DNA from 3 places in the Saccharopolyspora erythraea genome. Region 1 is predicted to be linked to each of the others. Evidence: riboswitches for the same ligand, from Rfam matches in the RefSeq annotation. Region 1 holds a riboswitch; each other region holds the start of a gene.
What was found. Region 1 has a riboswitch for glycine ahead of gcvT (glycine cleavage system aminomethyltransferase GcvT). Riboswitches for the same ligand answer to the same signal wherever they lie in the genome.

Region 1 (4,754 bases):
AGCACCAGGTGCACGTCGGTGCCACCGGAGACCAGCCGGACCCCGGCCTTGGCCGCGTCGTCGGCCAGCAGCCGCTCGGCCAGGATCTTCGCGCCTTCCAGGGTGCGCCGCTGCCGGTCGCGGAACTCCTCACCGGCGGCGAGCTTGAACAGCACCGCCTTGCCCGCGATCACGTGCTCCAGCGGACCGCCCTGCTGGCCGGGGAACACCGCCGAGTTGAACTTCTTGGTGAACTCCTCGTCGCCGGACAGGATGACCCCGCCGCGCGGGCCGCCGAGGGTCTTGTGCGTGGTGGTGGTGACCACGTGCGCGTGCGGCACCGGGTTCGGGTGCAGCCCCGCGGCCACCAGCCCGGCGAAGTGGGCCATGTCGACCATCAGGTAGGCCCCGACCTCGTCGGCGATCTCGCGGAACCGTGCGAAGTCCAGCTGACGCGGGTAGGCCGACCAGCCCGCGATGATCATCCGCGGCTGGTGCTCGCGGGCCAGCCGGGCGACCTCGTCCATGTCGACGCGGTGGTCGTCGTCGCGGACGTGGTAGGGCACCACGTTGTAGAGCTTGCCGGAGAAGTTGATCCGCATCCCGTGCGTGAGGTGCCCGCCGTGGGCCAGGTCCAGGCCCATGATCGTGTCACCGGGCTTGAGCAGCGCGAACATCGCCGCGGCGTTGGCCTGCGCACCCGAGTGCGGCTGCACGTTGGCGAACGAGGCGCCGAACAGCTCCTTGACCCGGTCGATGGCCAGCTGCTCGACGACATCGACGTGCTCGCAGCCACCGTAGTAGCGCTTGCCCGGATACCCCTCGGCGTACTTGTTGGTCAGAACCGACCCCTGCGCCTGCAACACCGCCTGCGGCGCGAAGTTCTCCGAAGCGATCATCTCCAGCGTCGTCTGCTGACGACCCAGCTCGGCACCCACCGCCGCAGCCACCTCGGGGTCCACGACGGAGAGCTCGCTGTTGAACTGTCCGGGTGTCGACATGTTTTGCCTCCTGTTGGATCTCGGCTTCGGTGGCTGGTCAGGCGTTGCGGCGGTAGAAGGGCAGTGCGACGACCTCTACCGGGACGGCCGTGCCGCGGATGTCGACCTGCAGGGCGGTGCCGGGCTCGGCGTGCTCCCGGTCGACGTAGGCCATCGCGATCGGGTGGCCCAGGGTCGGGGAGGGCGCGCCGCTGGTGACGACGCCGATCTCGGCTCCGCCGGCGTCGAGCACCCGGTAGCCGTGGCGGGGGGAGCGGCGCTGGTCGCACCGCAGGCCGACCAGGGTCCGCTCGGTGGGCTTCTCGGCGGCCGCGGCCAGCGGCGCCTTGCCCACGAAGTCGCCGGGCTTGTCGAGCTTGACGACCCGGCCGAGGTTGGCGTGGAACGGCGTCAGCTCCGCCGACAGCTCGTTGCCGTACAGCGGCATGCCCGCCTCAAGCCGCAGCGTGTCGCGGCAGGACAGCCCGGCCGGGCGCAGCCCGTGCTCGGCGCCGGAGTCGGCCAGCGCCTGCCACACGGCGGGGGCGTCGTCGGGGGAGGTGAACAGCTCGAAGCCGTCCTCGCCGGTGTAGCCGGTGCGGGCGAGCATGACGTCCGCGCCCGCGACCTCGCTGCGGTAGCCGGCGTAGTACTTGACCGTGCTCAGGTCCGTGCTGGTCAGCGGCGCGAGGATGTCCACCGCCTTCGGGCCCTGCACGGCGATGAGCGCGTAGTCGTCGGAGACGTCCTCGTGGCTCGCCTCGAACCGGGCGACCCGCTCGGCCAGCTCGGCCGAGACCACCGCGGCGTTGGCGGCGTTGGCCACCACCAGGTATTCCTGCTCGCCCAGCCGGTAGACGATCAGGTCGTCGAGGACGCCGCCCTCGGCGTTGCAGATCATGGTGTAGCGGGCCCGGCCGACGGTGATGGCCGACGCGTTGGCCACCAGCGCGTAGTCCAGGGCCTCTGGCGCCTGCGGACCGCTGATGCGGATTTCGCCCATGTGGGTCAGGTCGAACAGGCCGGCGGCGGTGCGCACCGCGTTGTGCTCGGCCGCGTCGCCCGAGTAGCGCAGCGGCATCCGCCAGCCGGCGAACTCGGTGAAGGTGGCGCCGAGCGCTTCGTGGATCTCGTGCAGGGGTGTCAGCCGGGGCGACGACATGGTGCGGAACTCCTCCTGGTGGGCGCCGGTCGGCAGTCGAGTGCCGGGCCGCTCACTTCGGCCTCAACCTTATCCGGGCCCGCTCGACTGCGACCCGCGCGGGCATGCGCTGGTCGGCGGTCTCCCCGGAGTCATTGGCCTGAGAGTTTCACCGCGCCGGAACGCGCGGCTTGCACCTTGGGCGAGAGGCGCTCGCGCGCCCCTGCTTTTCTCCGTGTTCAGCCTGGTGCCGCGCGGTGACTGGGCCTGAGAGTTTGGCGGGGAGTATTGCTCCTTCGGCGCCTCACCCCTGGTGAGGACTCTCCCGCACGACGTCGTCGGCTGCGGTTTTCGGTTGTCGTTCTGGCCGAGGACGCTACGTAGACGGGGTGTCCCAGTCAACCGGACGCCGGAGTGATCTCGGTGCCGGGAACGTTCTCGGCACCACCCTGACCCCGCGTCCGGCCCAGCTCTCGGACCGTCATGTGGCCCTGCTGATCGACCGCCATCTGGTCCAGCTCACGAGCCGTCTCGGCTACGCCGTCCGGCTCAGCCTTCCGTCCGGTCCCGCTCCCGCGGGCCGTCCGCGCCGACGAGGTCGTGGTACAGGCGGTGCAGCCCGTCGATGAGGGCCGCCAGGGCCAGCTCGAAGCTGTCGTTGTCGATCTCGGCGGCGTGCCCGCGCAGCAGGTGCGCGCGGTCCAGGTGCGGGAAGCGCTCGTCGTAGACCTCGGCGTCGTCGACGAACCCGGCCGAGAACGACCCCATCGCCGAGCCCACGACCAGGTACTTCGTCGACGCGCCGATCATTGTCGCGTAGCGCTGCGGCCATCCCGCCCTGGTCAGCCCGCCGTGCACGGCGTCGGCGCGGCGCAGCGCCGCCTCGCGCCGCGCGGGACCGTAGGCGATGTAGGGCACCAGGTTCGGGTGCGCGGTCAGAGCGGCGCGGTAGGAGCGGGCCCAGGTCCGGATGCCGGTCGGCCAGCCGGCCTCGAAACCGGAGACGTCGACCGAGGCGGTGACGTCGTCGGCGATCTCCTGGAGCAGCTGCTCCTTGGCGGGCACGTGGTTGTAGAGCGAGGACGCCTTGACCCCGAGCTCGTCGGCGAGCCCGCGCATCGACAGGCCCTCCAGTCCCCGCGCGTCGATGATCTCCAGCCCGGCCCGGCGGATCCGGTCGGCGGAAAGCAGGGGATTGCTGGGTCTGGGCACGGTCGGTCTCCAAGGGTCGCCTCTTGCGGCCGTCGCCGGGGCGGTCTTAGGCTGCCACAAAACTAACGTCGTTAGTTACGGCCCCGCCAGTCGGGGCGGGCGCCAGGCAGGCACCCCGTTCCCGGGAAAGGAAGCCCAGATGGTCGACTTCGCCCTCTCCGACACCGAACGCGACATCCGCGACTGGGTGCGCAACTTCGTGCAGCGGGAGCTGATGCCGCTGGAGCAGGAGGTCCTGCGTCGCGAACGCGCCGGTGAAGCGGGGCTGACCACGACCGAGCTCGGCGAGCTCCAGCAGAAGGCGAAGCAGGCCGGGTTCTGGGGCGTGCAGACGCCGGAGGAGTACGGCGGCATGGGCCTGTCGGCGGTCATGACGGCCCTGATCGAGGTCGAGCTCGGCCGCACCTTCGTGCCGTTCCGCTTCGGCGGCTACGCCGACAACATCCTCTACCACGCCAACGAGGAGCAGAAGCAGCGCTACCTGCTGCCGACCATCTCCGGCGAGCGCAAGTCCTGCTTCGCGATCACCGAGCCGGGTGCCGGGTCCGACGCCAGGAACATCCGCGCCACCGCCCACAAGGACGGCGACGAGTGGGTGATCAACGGCGAGAAGACGTTCATCACCGGCGGCATCGACGCCGACTTCGCGATGGTCTTCGCCGTCACCGACAAGGAGAAGGGCGCCGCGGGCGGGGTCACCTGCTTCCTGGTGGACCGCGACATGGGCTGGAAGTCCGAGCCGATCGCGATCATGGGCGAGCGGGAGCGCCAGCCCGCCGCGCTGGTGTTCGACGGCGTGCGGGTGCCCGACGCCAACATCCTCGGCGAGCGGGGAAAGGGCTTCGCGCTCGCGATGCAGTGGATCGGCCGGGGCCGCTACCTGCTGCCCGCGCGGGCGCTCGGCAACTGCGAGCGGCTGCTGGAGATGGGCATGGACTACGCCAGGTCCAGGGAGACCTTCGGCGAGCCGATCGCCGAGCGGCAGGCCATCCAGTGGATGATCGCCGACTCGGCGGTGGAGATCGAGGCGCTGCGCTGGCTGGTGCTGCAGGCCGCCTGGCAGGTCGACCAGGGCATGGACTCCCGGCACGCGCAGTCCATCGCCAAGCTCTACGGCGGGGTGCGGGCCAACGAGATCGTCGACCGGGTCATGCAGATCCACGGCGGCATGGGCTACACCAGGGAGCTGCCGGTCGAGCGCTGGTACCGGGACCTGCGGCTGCTGCGGATCTTCGAGGGCACCGACGAGATCCAGCGCCGCACCATCGCCCGCAACCTCCTCAAGGGCCACGCCTCGGTCAGCGGCGTGCTCGGCTGACCGCGCGCCCGCGTGGGGTGAGATGACCGGTTCGTGCCCGGGTGGGTGGATCGGTAGCGGCGTGGCGCACCCCGGTGGCGGTACCCTGGACACGACCTGATCCAGATCGCAGGAGCCGTGATGT
Region 2 (4,754 bases), 2.8 Mb from region 1:
CGCGGACGGCCTGCTCGACCGTGTAGCGGTTGGACGCCACGGTGCGGATCTGGCCGCGGAAGTCGCGGTCGATCTCGCGCAGCTTGTCGACGTTGGTGTCGAGCAGCTCCACGTCGGCACCCATGCCCAGCGCGACGCTGGCCGCGTTCAGGCCGGCGACACCGCCGCCGATCACCACGACGCGGGCCGGGTGCACACCCGGCACACCGCCCGGCAGGACGCCGCGGCCGCCGCTCGGGCGCATCAGCGCGTAGGCGCCCATCTGCGGCGCCAGCCGCCCGGCGACCTCGCTCATCGGCGCCAGCAGCGGCAGGCTGCCGTTGCCGCTCTGCACGGTCTCGTAGGCGATGCCGGTGACGCCGGAGGCGAGCATGGCCTCGGTCAGCTCCGAGGAAGCCGCCAGGTGCAGGTAGGTGAACAGCACCTGGTCGCGGCGCAGCCGCGGGTACTCCTCGGCGATGGGCTCCTTGACCTTGAGGACGAGCTGGCCCTCGGCCCACACCTCGTCGGCGGTCGGCAGGACCTTCGCGCCTGCGGCGAGGTAGTCCTCGTCGGGGATGGACGACCCGGCACCCGCCTGCGCCTCGACGAAGACCTCGTGGCCGCGGCTGGTGAATTCGTGCACGCCGGCCGGCGTGATCGCGACCCGGTACTCGTTGTTCTTGATCTCGCGCGGAACTGCGATCTTCACGGCGCAATCCTTTCTCGGTCTGTTGCGCATCACGATCCGCCGCCGTCGCCGGGCTCGCATCATTCCGCGCAGATGAGATTGCCCAGGTGGGTTTGTGCCGCGGGCACAACGGTGCTCCGCAGCGCCCTGCCGCCGATCACGGTTCGTGCGGGATGCGCGGTCCGTGCTCGCACCGCGAGTGCGCGGTGCTCCTTCGCCGATGGAGGGCGGGTTCGGGACGACGTCGCCCCGGTTTCACCCGTGCGGGTGGCTAGCGCTGGCGGGCCCACCGCGCGGCGAGGAGCTGCACGAGCAGGGCGGACCGGACGTCGGGGTCGTCGAGGTCGACGTCGACGAGCTGGGTGATCCGCTTCATCCGGTACCGGAAGGTGTTCGGGTGCACGCGCAGGTCGTGGCTGGCCGTGCGCGGGTCGCCGGGGTGGCGCAGCCAGGCGTGCAGCGTGTTCAGGTACTCGGTGCCCTGCGAGCGGTCGTGCTCCCGCAACAACGGCAGCGGCCCCAGCGAGCCGACCCCGGCGTCGGTGGCGGTGCCCGCCATCCGGTTGAGCACCAGCAGGTGCCAGAGGTCCTCGTACACCGCGAGCCGGTCGGGCACCTGCCCCGCGCGCAGCAGGGCGAGCAGCTCGTCGGCCTCCGACCGCGACCGGTGCAGGTCCGCGACGCCGACCGCCGTACCCACCGCCACCAGCGGTTTCGCCTGGCCTTCGGCCGCGGTCAGCGCGTCGCGCAGCACCGGCCAGCCGCCAGCCCCCGGCCGGTCGGGCACGAGCGCGTAGAGGACGTTGCCGACCTCGGTCACCAGCGGCCTGCGACCGACGCCGCGGGTGATCCACTCCCACATCGCCAGCCGGTGCCCCTCAGCCTCCTCGGCCGACGTGCTGACCTCGATCGCGGCCACCCGGTGCGGGTCGTGCGAGACCCCCAGCTCGCTCGCGGCGACCCGCCAGCGGTCGCCGCCCTCCAGCAGCTGGCGCACCTGGTCGGCCGAGCGCTGCCGCTCCGCGTCGGCGACGGCCCGCCAGCGCAGCAGTTGCAGCGCGACCAGCGGGGCGGTGTCGGCGAAGGCCGTCGAGCGCTCCACGGAGACCTCGCCGGGCACCACCGCCCACATCGACCCCAGCAGCTCGCCGCCCATCCGGATCGGCACCACCAGCCTGGGCAGCGTGCCGTCCTGCTGACCGGGCACGAAGATCGCCGAACTGCCCTTGCTGAGCTGCCGGAACGTGCCGCGCGCGCGGAACTTGGCGAGCACGTCGTCGGGCTGCTTGCGGCCCATGATCGTCGACACCCGGGCCGGGTCGGTCAGGTCCTGGCGCGCCGAGTACGCCAGCACCTGGGAGTGCGCGTCCTCGATGGTCACCGGGGCGTCGACCACGTCGGCCACGGCGTCGGCCAGCTTGAACAGGTCGCCCAGACCGGGGCTTCGGGTGTCGGTGTCCTCCACCGCCGTGCCCGCCAGCGCGGCCCGGATCAGCCACACCAGCTGCGCCCACGCCGTGCCCGGCCGCACCTCCACCAGCGCGAGCCCGGTGTCCTCCGCGGTGGTGAGGACGGCCGGGTCCCCGCAAAGAGGCGGCTTGAGCAGGACCGCGGCCGCACCCTGCGCGCCGCACTCGCGCGTCAGGCGCACGGCCGCGTCGCGGTCGCCCACGGCCACGCCGAGCACCAGGTCTCCTTCGGCGACCGTCAGCGGCTGGTCGGGTTCGGCGATCACGACGTCGCCGACGCAGTCGGTGGAACCGGGCAGGATCACGGTTCGCAACAGCGTCGGCCCGACCCGCTCGATCACCGCCCGGATGTCCAGCATCACCAGCCTCCTCGTTGGGGCCCCAGCGTCTTCCCAGCCTAAACACGCTCGCCGGCGGGTGGTCGGCCGCGCACGCGGGGCGCCCGGCCGTGGGGGAGCCATTGACAGCTCGGCAGCTCCGTTTATGGTTCGTGTCGGTACACCCACAACCGCATACCGGCCGCAGACCCCGGGCGGGAGAGCCCCTGCGCTGCCGCGCGAGCAGCAGAACAGGGCGCCGAAGGAGCAAGACTCCCCGCAAACTCTCAGGCACCCATGACCGTCCGGGCGAGGCGACTCTGGAAAGCGTGCGTTCCGACGCCGCACCCACGGTGCAAGCCGCGACGGCGCGGTGAAGCTCTCAGGTTCCGCAACAGAGGGGGAGGCACACCATCCCGGGCATCGCCATGCCCTCGACAGCGACGGAGCCTCCCGCATGTCCCTTCCCGCCAACCTGCGCTACACCCGCGAGCACGAGTGGATCGAGGACCGCGACGACGTGGTCCGCATCGGCATCACCCCCTACGCCGCCGAGGCGCTCGGCGACATCGTCTACGTGCAGCTTCCCGCGGTCGGCGAGCAGATCGAGGCCGGCCAGACGTGCGGTGAGCTGGAGTCGACCAAGTCGGTCAGCGACCTCTACGCGCCGGTCACCGGCGAGGTCGTGGCGATCAACGAGTCCGTGGTGGACGATCCTGCCCAGGTCAACGCCGAGCCGTTCGGCGCGGGCTGGCTGCTGGAGGTGCGCGCCACAGGCACCGGCGAGGTGCTCAGCGCCGAGCAGTACGCCGAACTGACCGGGGAGTAGCCGGACGACGGCGCTAGGAGGACGGATCAATGGCGATCAGCGTCTTCGACCTTTTCTCGGTGGGGATCGGACCGTCGAGCTCGCACACGGTGGGACCGATGCGTGCGGCGGCGATGTTCGTTGCGCGGTTGGCTGCCGCGGGACGGTTGTCCGAGGTGTGCCGGGTCAAGGCCGAGTTGTTCGGGTCGTTGGGTGCCACGGGGCATGGTCATGGCAGTCCGAAGGCGGTGCTGCTGGGGCTGGAGGGCCATGCGCCGGAGTCGGTGGACCCGGCGGCGGTGGCGCCGCGGGTGGCCGAGATCGGTGAGACGGGCCGGTTGCGGTTGGACGGGGCGCGCGAGATCGCGTTCTCGGTGGATCGTGATCTGGTGATGCATCGCCGCCGCTCGTTGCCGGTGCATCCGAACGGGATGCGGTTCACCGCGTGGGACGGCTCGGGTGCCGAGCTGGTGTCGTCGGTGTTCTATTCGGTCGGTGGCGGGTTCGTGGTGGACGACGAGGCCACGGGCGCGGACCGGATCAAGCCGGATGCCACCGAGGTCGCGTGGCCGTTCACCACGGGTGAGCGGTTGCTGGCGCGCACCGCGGAGTCGGGGCTGTCGATCAGCGGGGTCATGCTGGCCAACGAGCTGGCGTGGCGCGGTGAGGACGCGGTGCGCAAGGAGTTGCTGCACATCTGGGCCGTGATGGCCGAGTGCGTGGCCAACGGGTGCGCCAACACCGGTGAGCTGCCGGGTGGGTTGCGGGTGCGTCGCCGGGCGGCGGCGTTGGCGTCGAGCCTGACGGCGGCCGACGATCCGATGGAGTGGGTCACGCTGTTCGCACTGGCGGTCAACGAGGAGAACGCCGCGGGTGGCCGGGTGGTCACGGCGCCGACCAACGGCGCGGCGGGGATCGTGCCCGCGGTGCTGCACTACTACACGCGGTTCGTGCCGGGTGCCGATGAGGACGGTGTGGTGCGGTTCTTGCTGGCGGCGGGCGCGATCGGGGTGCTGTTCAAGGAGAACGCGTCGATTTCGGGCGCCGAGGTGGGCTGCCAGGGCGAGGTCGGGTCGGCGTGTTCGATGGCTGCGGCGGGCCTGGCCGAGGTGCTGGGCGGTACGCCCGCGCAGGTGGAGAACGCGGCGGAGATCGCGATGGAGCACAACCTGGGTCTGACGTGTGACCCGATCGGCGGGTTGGTGCAGATTCCGTGCATCGAGCGCAATGCGGTGGCGTCGGTGAAGGCGATCACGGCGGCGCGGATGGCGCTGCGGGGTGATGGTGCGCATTTCGTGTCGTTGGACAAGGTGATCAAGACGATGCGGGAGACCGGCCGGGACATGAAGGTCAAGTACAAGGAGACCGCCCGGGGCGGCCTGGCCGTCAACGTCATCGAATGCTGAGCGCGGTGTTCGTCTGACAGGGCTCCGGAGGTGCTGCACCTCCGGAGCCCTTGTCCACTGTGGACGACTCAGGTCGTGAGCACG
Region 3 (4,754 bases), 2.7 Mb from region 1:
CAGGTTCAGGTGCGAGACGTCGGAGCCGAACTTGCCCATCCGGGCCAGGCCGATCAGCGCGTTGAGGTTCGCGCCGTCGACGTAGACCTGCCCGCCCGCGTCGTGCACCAGCCCGCAGACCTGCTGCACGGTGTCCTCGTAGACGCCGTGCGTGGACGGGTAGGTGATCATGATCGCGGCAAGGTCGTCCTTGTGCTCCTCGACGACCTCGCGCAGGTGGTCCATCTCGATGTTGCCCTGGTCGTCGCAGCGCACCACGACGACGCGCAGACCGGCCATGATGGCGCTCGCGGCGTTGGTGCCGTGCGCGCTGGCCGGGATGAGGCAGACGTCCCGCTCGGCCTCACCACGGCTGTGGTGGTAGGCGCGGATGGCGAGCAGACCGGCGAACTCGCCCTGGCTGCCGGCGTTGGGCTGCAGGCTCACCGCGTCGTAGCCGGTGATCTCGGCCAGCCAGCCCTCCAGGTCGGAGACGATCCTGAGCAGCCCCTCGGCGTCCTGCGCGGGCGCGAACGGGTGCAGCCCGGAGAACTCCGGCCAGGTGATCGACTCCATCTCGGCGGTCGCGTTGAGCTTCATCGTGCACGAGCCCAGCGGGATCATGCTGCGGTCCAGCGCGACGTCCTTGTCCGAGAGCTCGCGCAGGTAGCGCAGCAGGGAGGTCTCCGAGCGGTGGGTGTGGAACACCGGGTGCGTGAGGTACTCCGAGGTGCGCAGGAGACCGGTGGGCAGCGCGTCCGGGGTCTCGGCGTCGAGCTCCTCGACATCGGGCTGCTCGGGGAGCCCGAACGCCTTCCACACCGTGGCCAGCCGGGCGCGGGTGGTGGTCTCGTCGCAGCTCACGCCGACGTGGTCGCCGTCCACGCGGCGCAGGTTCACGCCCTCCCGGCGGGCGGCGGACACGACGTCGTCGGCCTTGCCGGGCACTCGAGCGACGAGCGTGTCGAAAAACTCCCGGTGCACGACCTCGACGCCGCCGCGGCGCAGCCGCTCGGCCAGCACGGCGGCCATCCGGTGCGCCCTGGTCGCGATCGCCTTCAACCCGGCCGGACCGTGGTACACCGCGTACATCGACGCCACGACCGCCAGCAGGACCTGCGCGGTGCAGATGTTGCTGGTGGCCTTCTCGCGGCGGATGTGCTGCTCGCGGGTCTGCAGCGCCAGCCGGTAGGCCTGGTTGCCGTCGCTGTCGACGCTGACGCCCACCAGCCGGCCCGGCAGCTGGCGCTCGATGCCCTTGCGGACCGCCATGTAGCCGGCGTGCGGGCCGCCGAAGCCCATCGGCACGCCGAAGCGCTGGGTGGTGCCGACGACGACGTCCGCGCCGATCTCACCGGGCGCGCGTAGCAGCGTCAGCGCGAGCAGGTCGGCGGACACCACCGCCATCGCCCCGCGCTCGTGGACCTCGGCGACGACCGCCTCCTGGTCGCGCAGCGCGCCGGAGGCGCCCGGGTAGGCCAGCAGGGCGCCGAAGAACTCACCCTCGGGCAGGCCGGAGGCTCCCTCGGACAGGTCGGCCACCACGACCTCGATGCCCAGCGGCTCGGCGCGGGTGCGCAGCACCTCCAGCGTCTGGGGCATGGTGTCGGCGTCGACGACGAACCGCGGCGACTTCGACCGCCCGGCCCTCCGGACCAGGGTCATGCCCTCGGCGGCCGCGGTCGCCTCGTCCAGCATCGAGGCGTTGGCCACCGGCACACCGGTCAGGTCGGCGACCATCGTCTGGAAGTTCAGCAGCGCCTCCAGGCGCCCCTGCGAGATCTCCGGCTGGTACGGGGTGTAGGCGGTGTACCAGGCGGGGCTCTCCAGCACGTTGCGCAGGATCACCGGCGGGGTCACGGTGCCGTAGTAGCCCAGGCCGATCATCTCGGCATGCGGGCGGCACCGCCCGGCCAGCTCACGCAGCTCGGCCAGGGCCTGCGCCTCGGTCGCGGGCTCGGGCAGCGCCAGGTGCAGGTCGCGCTCGCGGATGCCCTCCGGGACCGCGCTCTGGCCCAGCTCCTCCAGCGAGCCGACCCCGATCACGTCCAGCATGCGGGCCAGCTCGGCGGGAGCGGGACCCACGTGGCGGTCGGCGAACGGGGTGCCGTGCTCCAGTGCGGCGAGCGGGATGCGGTCATGGGTCACGTCGGTCATCGCCAAACCTCGATTTTTCGCGGCGGACACAGGGCTCGGCAGCACGGCGGGTGCTGCCCTCCCCCTCTGTCAATGTCCGCTGCGCGAACGCCTGAGAGCTTCACCCGGATCGCACCGGGCTTGCACCGTCGGCGGGGTCACCACTGCCGTGACGACCCGCTTTCCAGAGGTATCTCGCCCGCGCGGTCCGGTTGGCCTGAGAGGTTGTCGGGGAGTGGTTGCTCCTTCGGCGCCGCACCGGTGCTCTGACCGGCGCGGACTCTCCCGCGCGGGGTCTGCGATGCCGCGTAGCCTACCTGATCTGGAGGCGCGGGAGGACCCTCGCACCGCGCCCGGCCGGCCACGCACCGCATCCATCCGGCCCATCCGGCTCAGCCGGGTGTCAGCCGGTCTGGCGGTCCCGGCGGCGGCGCGCCAGCTCGTCGGTCACGGATGCGGTGACCTCCACACCGTCGGCGCGCTCCGCGGGGAACTCGTGGATGGTTCCGCTGATTTCGCGCATCGCGCCGCTGACGGCGATGCCGAAAACCCCCTGGCCGCCCTGCAGCAGGTCGACCACCTCCTCGGCGGAGGTGCACTCGTAGACGGTCGTGCCGTCGCTGAACAGCGTGATCCTGGCGAGGTCCTGCACGCCCCGGTGGCGGAGGTGGTCCACGGCGACGCGGATGTTGTGCAGCGAAACACCGGTGTCCAGCAGTCGCTTGACCACCTTGAGCACCAGGATGTCCTTGAACGAGTACAGCCGCTGGGAGCCCGAGCCCGCCGCACCTCTTATGGACGGCCCCACCAGCTTGGTGCGCGCCCAGTAGTCGAGCTGGCGGTAGGTGATGCCCGCGATCTGGCAGGCTGCGGGGCCGCGGTAGCCGACGAGCTCGTCCGGTACCGAGGCGTCCGGGAACAGCTCACCCTGCTCCGCGGCAGCATCCCGGTTGGGTGCCTCCTCGACCACGCCTGCCTCCCCTCGTCCGGCATGATGCCGACCGACCGCCAAGGCCCTGGACCGTGCGTGACTCAGGGCTGCGAACGCCCGCCGCCGCACGAGCAGGTCGCACGGGAATCACAAGCGGGCAATTCGCGTGTCTTCGACGGTAAGCCCGCCCAGGGGGGAGGTCAACGCGACGCGCGGGGAGACGACGAGGCCCCCGGCGCGACCGCGCGCCGGGGGCCCGTCCAAGCCCGCAACGGGCGCCGGCTCAGGTGTCGGCGCCGCGGAAGTCCTCCGGCGAGACCGAGTCCAGGAACTCCCGGAACTTCTCGACCTCGTCCTCCTGTTCGTCCGGGATGATCAGCCCGGCCTCGTCCAGCACCGACTCGTCGGCGTGGATCGGCACACCCACCCGCAGCGCCAGCGCGACCGAGTCGCTCGGCCTGGCCGAGACCCGCACGTCACCGTCGAAGACGAGCTCCGCGTAGAACGTGCCCTCCTGCAGGTCGGTGATGCGGACCTGCTCCAGGTCCCGCCCCAGCGCCCCGATGACGTCCTTGAGCAGGTCGTGGGTCAGGGGTCTGGCGGGGCGCACGCCCTGCTGCTCCAACGCGATTGCGGTCGCCTCCACCGAGCCGATCCAGATCGGCAGGTAGCGCTCGCCCTCGGTCTCGCGCAGCAACAGGATCGGCTGGTTGGCTGGTAGTTCCACTCGCACGCCGACGACGCGCATCTCGCTGCTCATCGTCAAATCGCCTCCTCCAGCGCGCCGGGGCGTGACGTCCTCGTCGAGGATCTCGCACCGGCGTCTCCGACGCTACCCGCGATACGGCGGACACGCCCATCCCTCGGCTGTCGATCAGCCACCGTTTTCCGCGGCCTGGCGCGCTCGGCAGGCCGAGAACCGATACCTGAGCTCACCATTGAGCAACACTCAGCACGATACACCGCCGACCGGTCCCGTAGGGGCGGTCGGAAGACCCCGAAACTCAACTGCAAACACGTGATTCGCCTGGGGTCCCGGTGCATCCGCGGGCGGTTCCGGCCGGGTCGCCGCGCGGGTGCGCGCAGTACCGCGAACGACCGGGGCGGCGCCGGTTGCTCGGCGCCGCCCCGATGCCCGCTCCTCATGCCGCCTAGCGGCCTTGTCCCCCGTCGATCGGGCCGGTCAAAAAGACCAACCGGAACTTCCCGATCTGCACCTCGTCGCCGTTGGCGAGCACCGAGGTGTCCACCGGCTCGCGGTTGACGTAGGTGCCGTTGAGGCTGCCCACGTCGACGACCACGAAGTCGTTGCCCTCCCGGCGGAACTCGGCGTGCCGCCGCGAGACCGTGACGTCGTCCAGGAAGATGTCGCTGTCCGGATGGCGTCCGGCGCTGGTGGTGTCCCGGTCGAGCAGGAATCGCGAACCCGCGTTCGGGCCGCGCTTGACCACCAGCAGGGCGGCCCCCGCGGGCAGCGCGTCGACCCCGGACGCGGCAGGCTGCTCCGCGGGCGCGCTCTCGGTGCTTTCCGGCTCCGAGAGGAAGGGCCTGAAGACCGAGGTGGTCTCCGGTGACTGCTCCGGCGGAACGTCGCCGGAGCCGCTGTTGTGGCTCACCTGAGCTCTCCTCTACGCGGATAGATCGTGCGAAGTGTCTTCCAACGTACCGTGTCGTCAACGGCGAGTTGCGCGCGAGTCCCGACAAAGGC

Region 2: linked by a shared signal. The riboswitch ahead of gcvH (glycine cleavage system protein GcvH) and the one ahead of gcvT (glycine cleavage system aminomethyltransferase GcvT) in region 1 are both predicted to bind glycine.
Region 3: linked by a shared signal. The riboswitch ahead of gcvP (aminomethyl-transferring glycine dehydrogenase) and the one ahead of gcvT (glycine cleavage system aminomethyltransferase GcvT) in region 1 are both predicted to bind glycine.

What each region holds. Positions count from the first base shown of each region.
Region 1 is NZ_CP054839.1:1,713,077-1,717,830, reverse strand. Features, by position in the region: gene glyA (serine hydroxymethyltransferase) at 1-980, opposite strand, end outside; gene gcvT (glycine cleavage system aminomethyltransferase GcvT) at 1,018-2,121, opposite strand; glycine riboswitch at 2,240-2,344, opposite strand; glycine riboswitch at 2,346-2,438, opposite strand; gene HUO13_RS07925 (TetR/AcrR family transcriptional regulator) at 2,650-3,312, opposite strand; gene HUO13_RS07920 (acyl-CoA dehydrogenase family protein) at 3,452-4,630, shown strand; gene HUO13_RS07915 (hypothetical protein) at 4,751-4,754, shown strand, end outside.
Region 2 is NZ_CP054839.1:7,148,070-7,152,823, reverse strand. Features, by position in the region: gene ald (alanine dehydrogenase) at 1-691, opposite strand, end outside; gene HUO13_RS31965 (PucR family transcriptional regulator) at 942-2,498, opposite strand; glycine riboswitch at 2,663-2,770, shown strand; gene gcvH (glycine cleavage system protein GcvH) at 2,914-3,285, shown strand; gene HUO13_RS31955 (L-serine ammonia-lyase) at 3,315-4,670, shown strand; gene HUO13_RS31950 (YidH family protein) at 4,739-4,754, opposite strand, start outside.
Region 3 is NZ_CP054839.1:4,402,328-4,407,081, reverse strand. Features, by position in the region: gene gcvP (aminomethyl-transferring glycine dehydrogenase) at 1-2,136, opposite strand, end outside; glycine riboswitch at 2,310-2,413, opposite strand; gene HUO13_RS19730 (MerR family transcriptional regulator) at 2,519-3,085, opposite strand; gene HUO13_RS19725 (bifunctional nuclease family protein) at 3,330-3,806, opposite strand; gene garA (glycogen accumulation regulator GarA) at 4,198-4,662, opposite strand.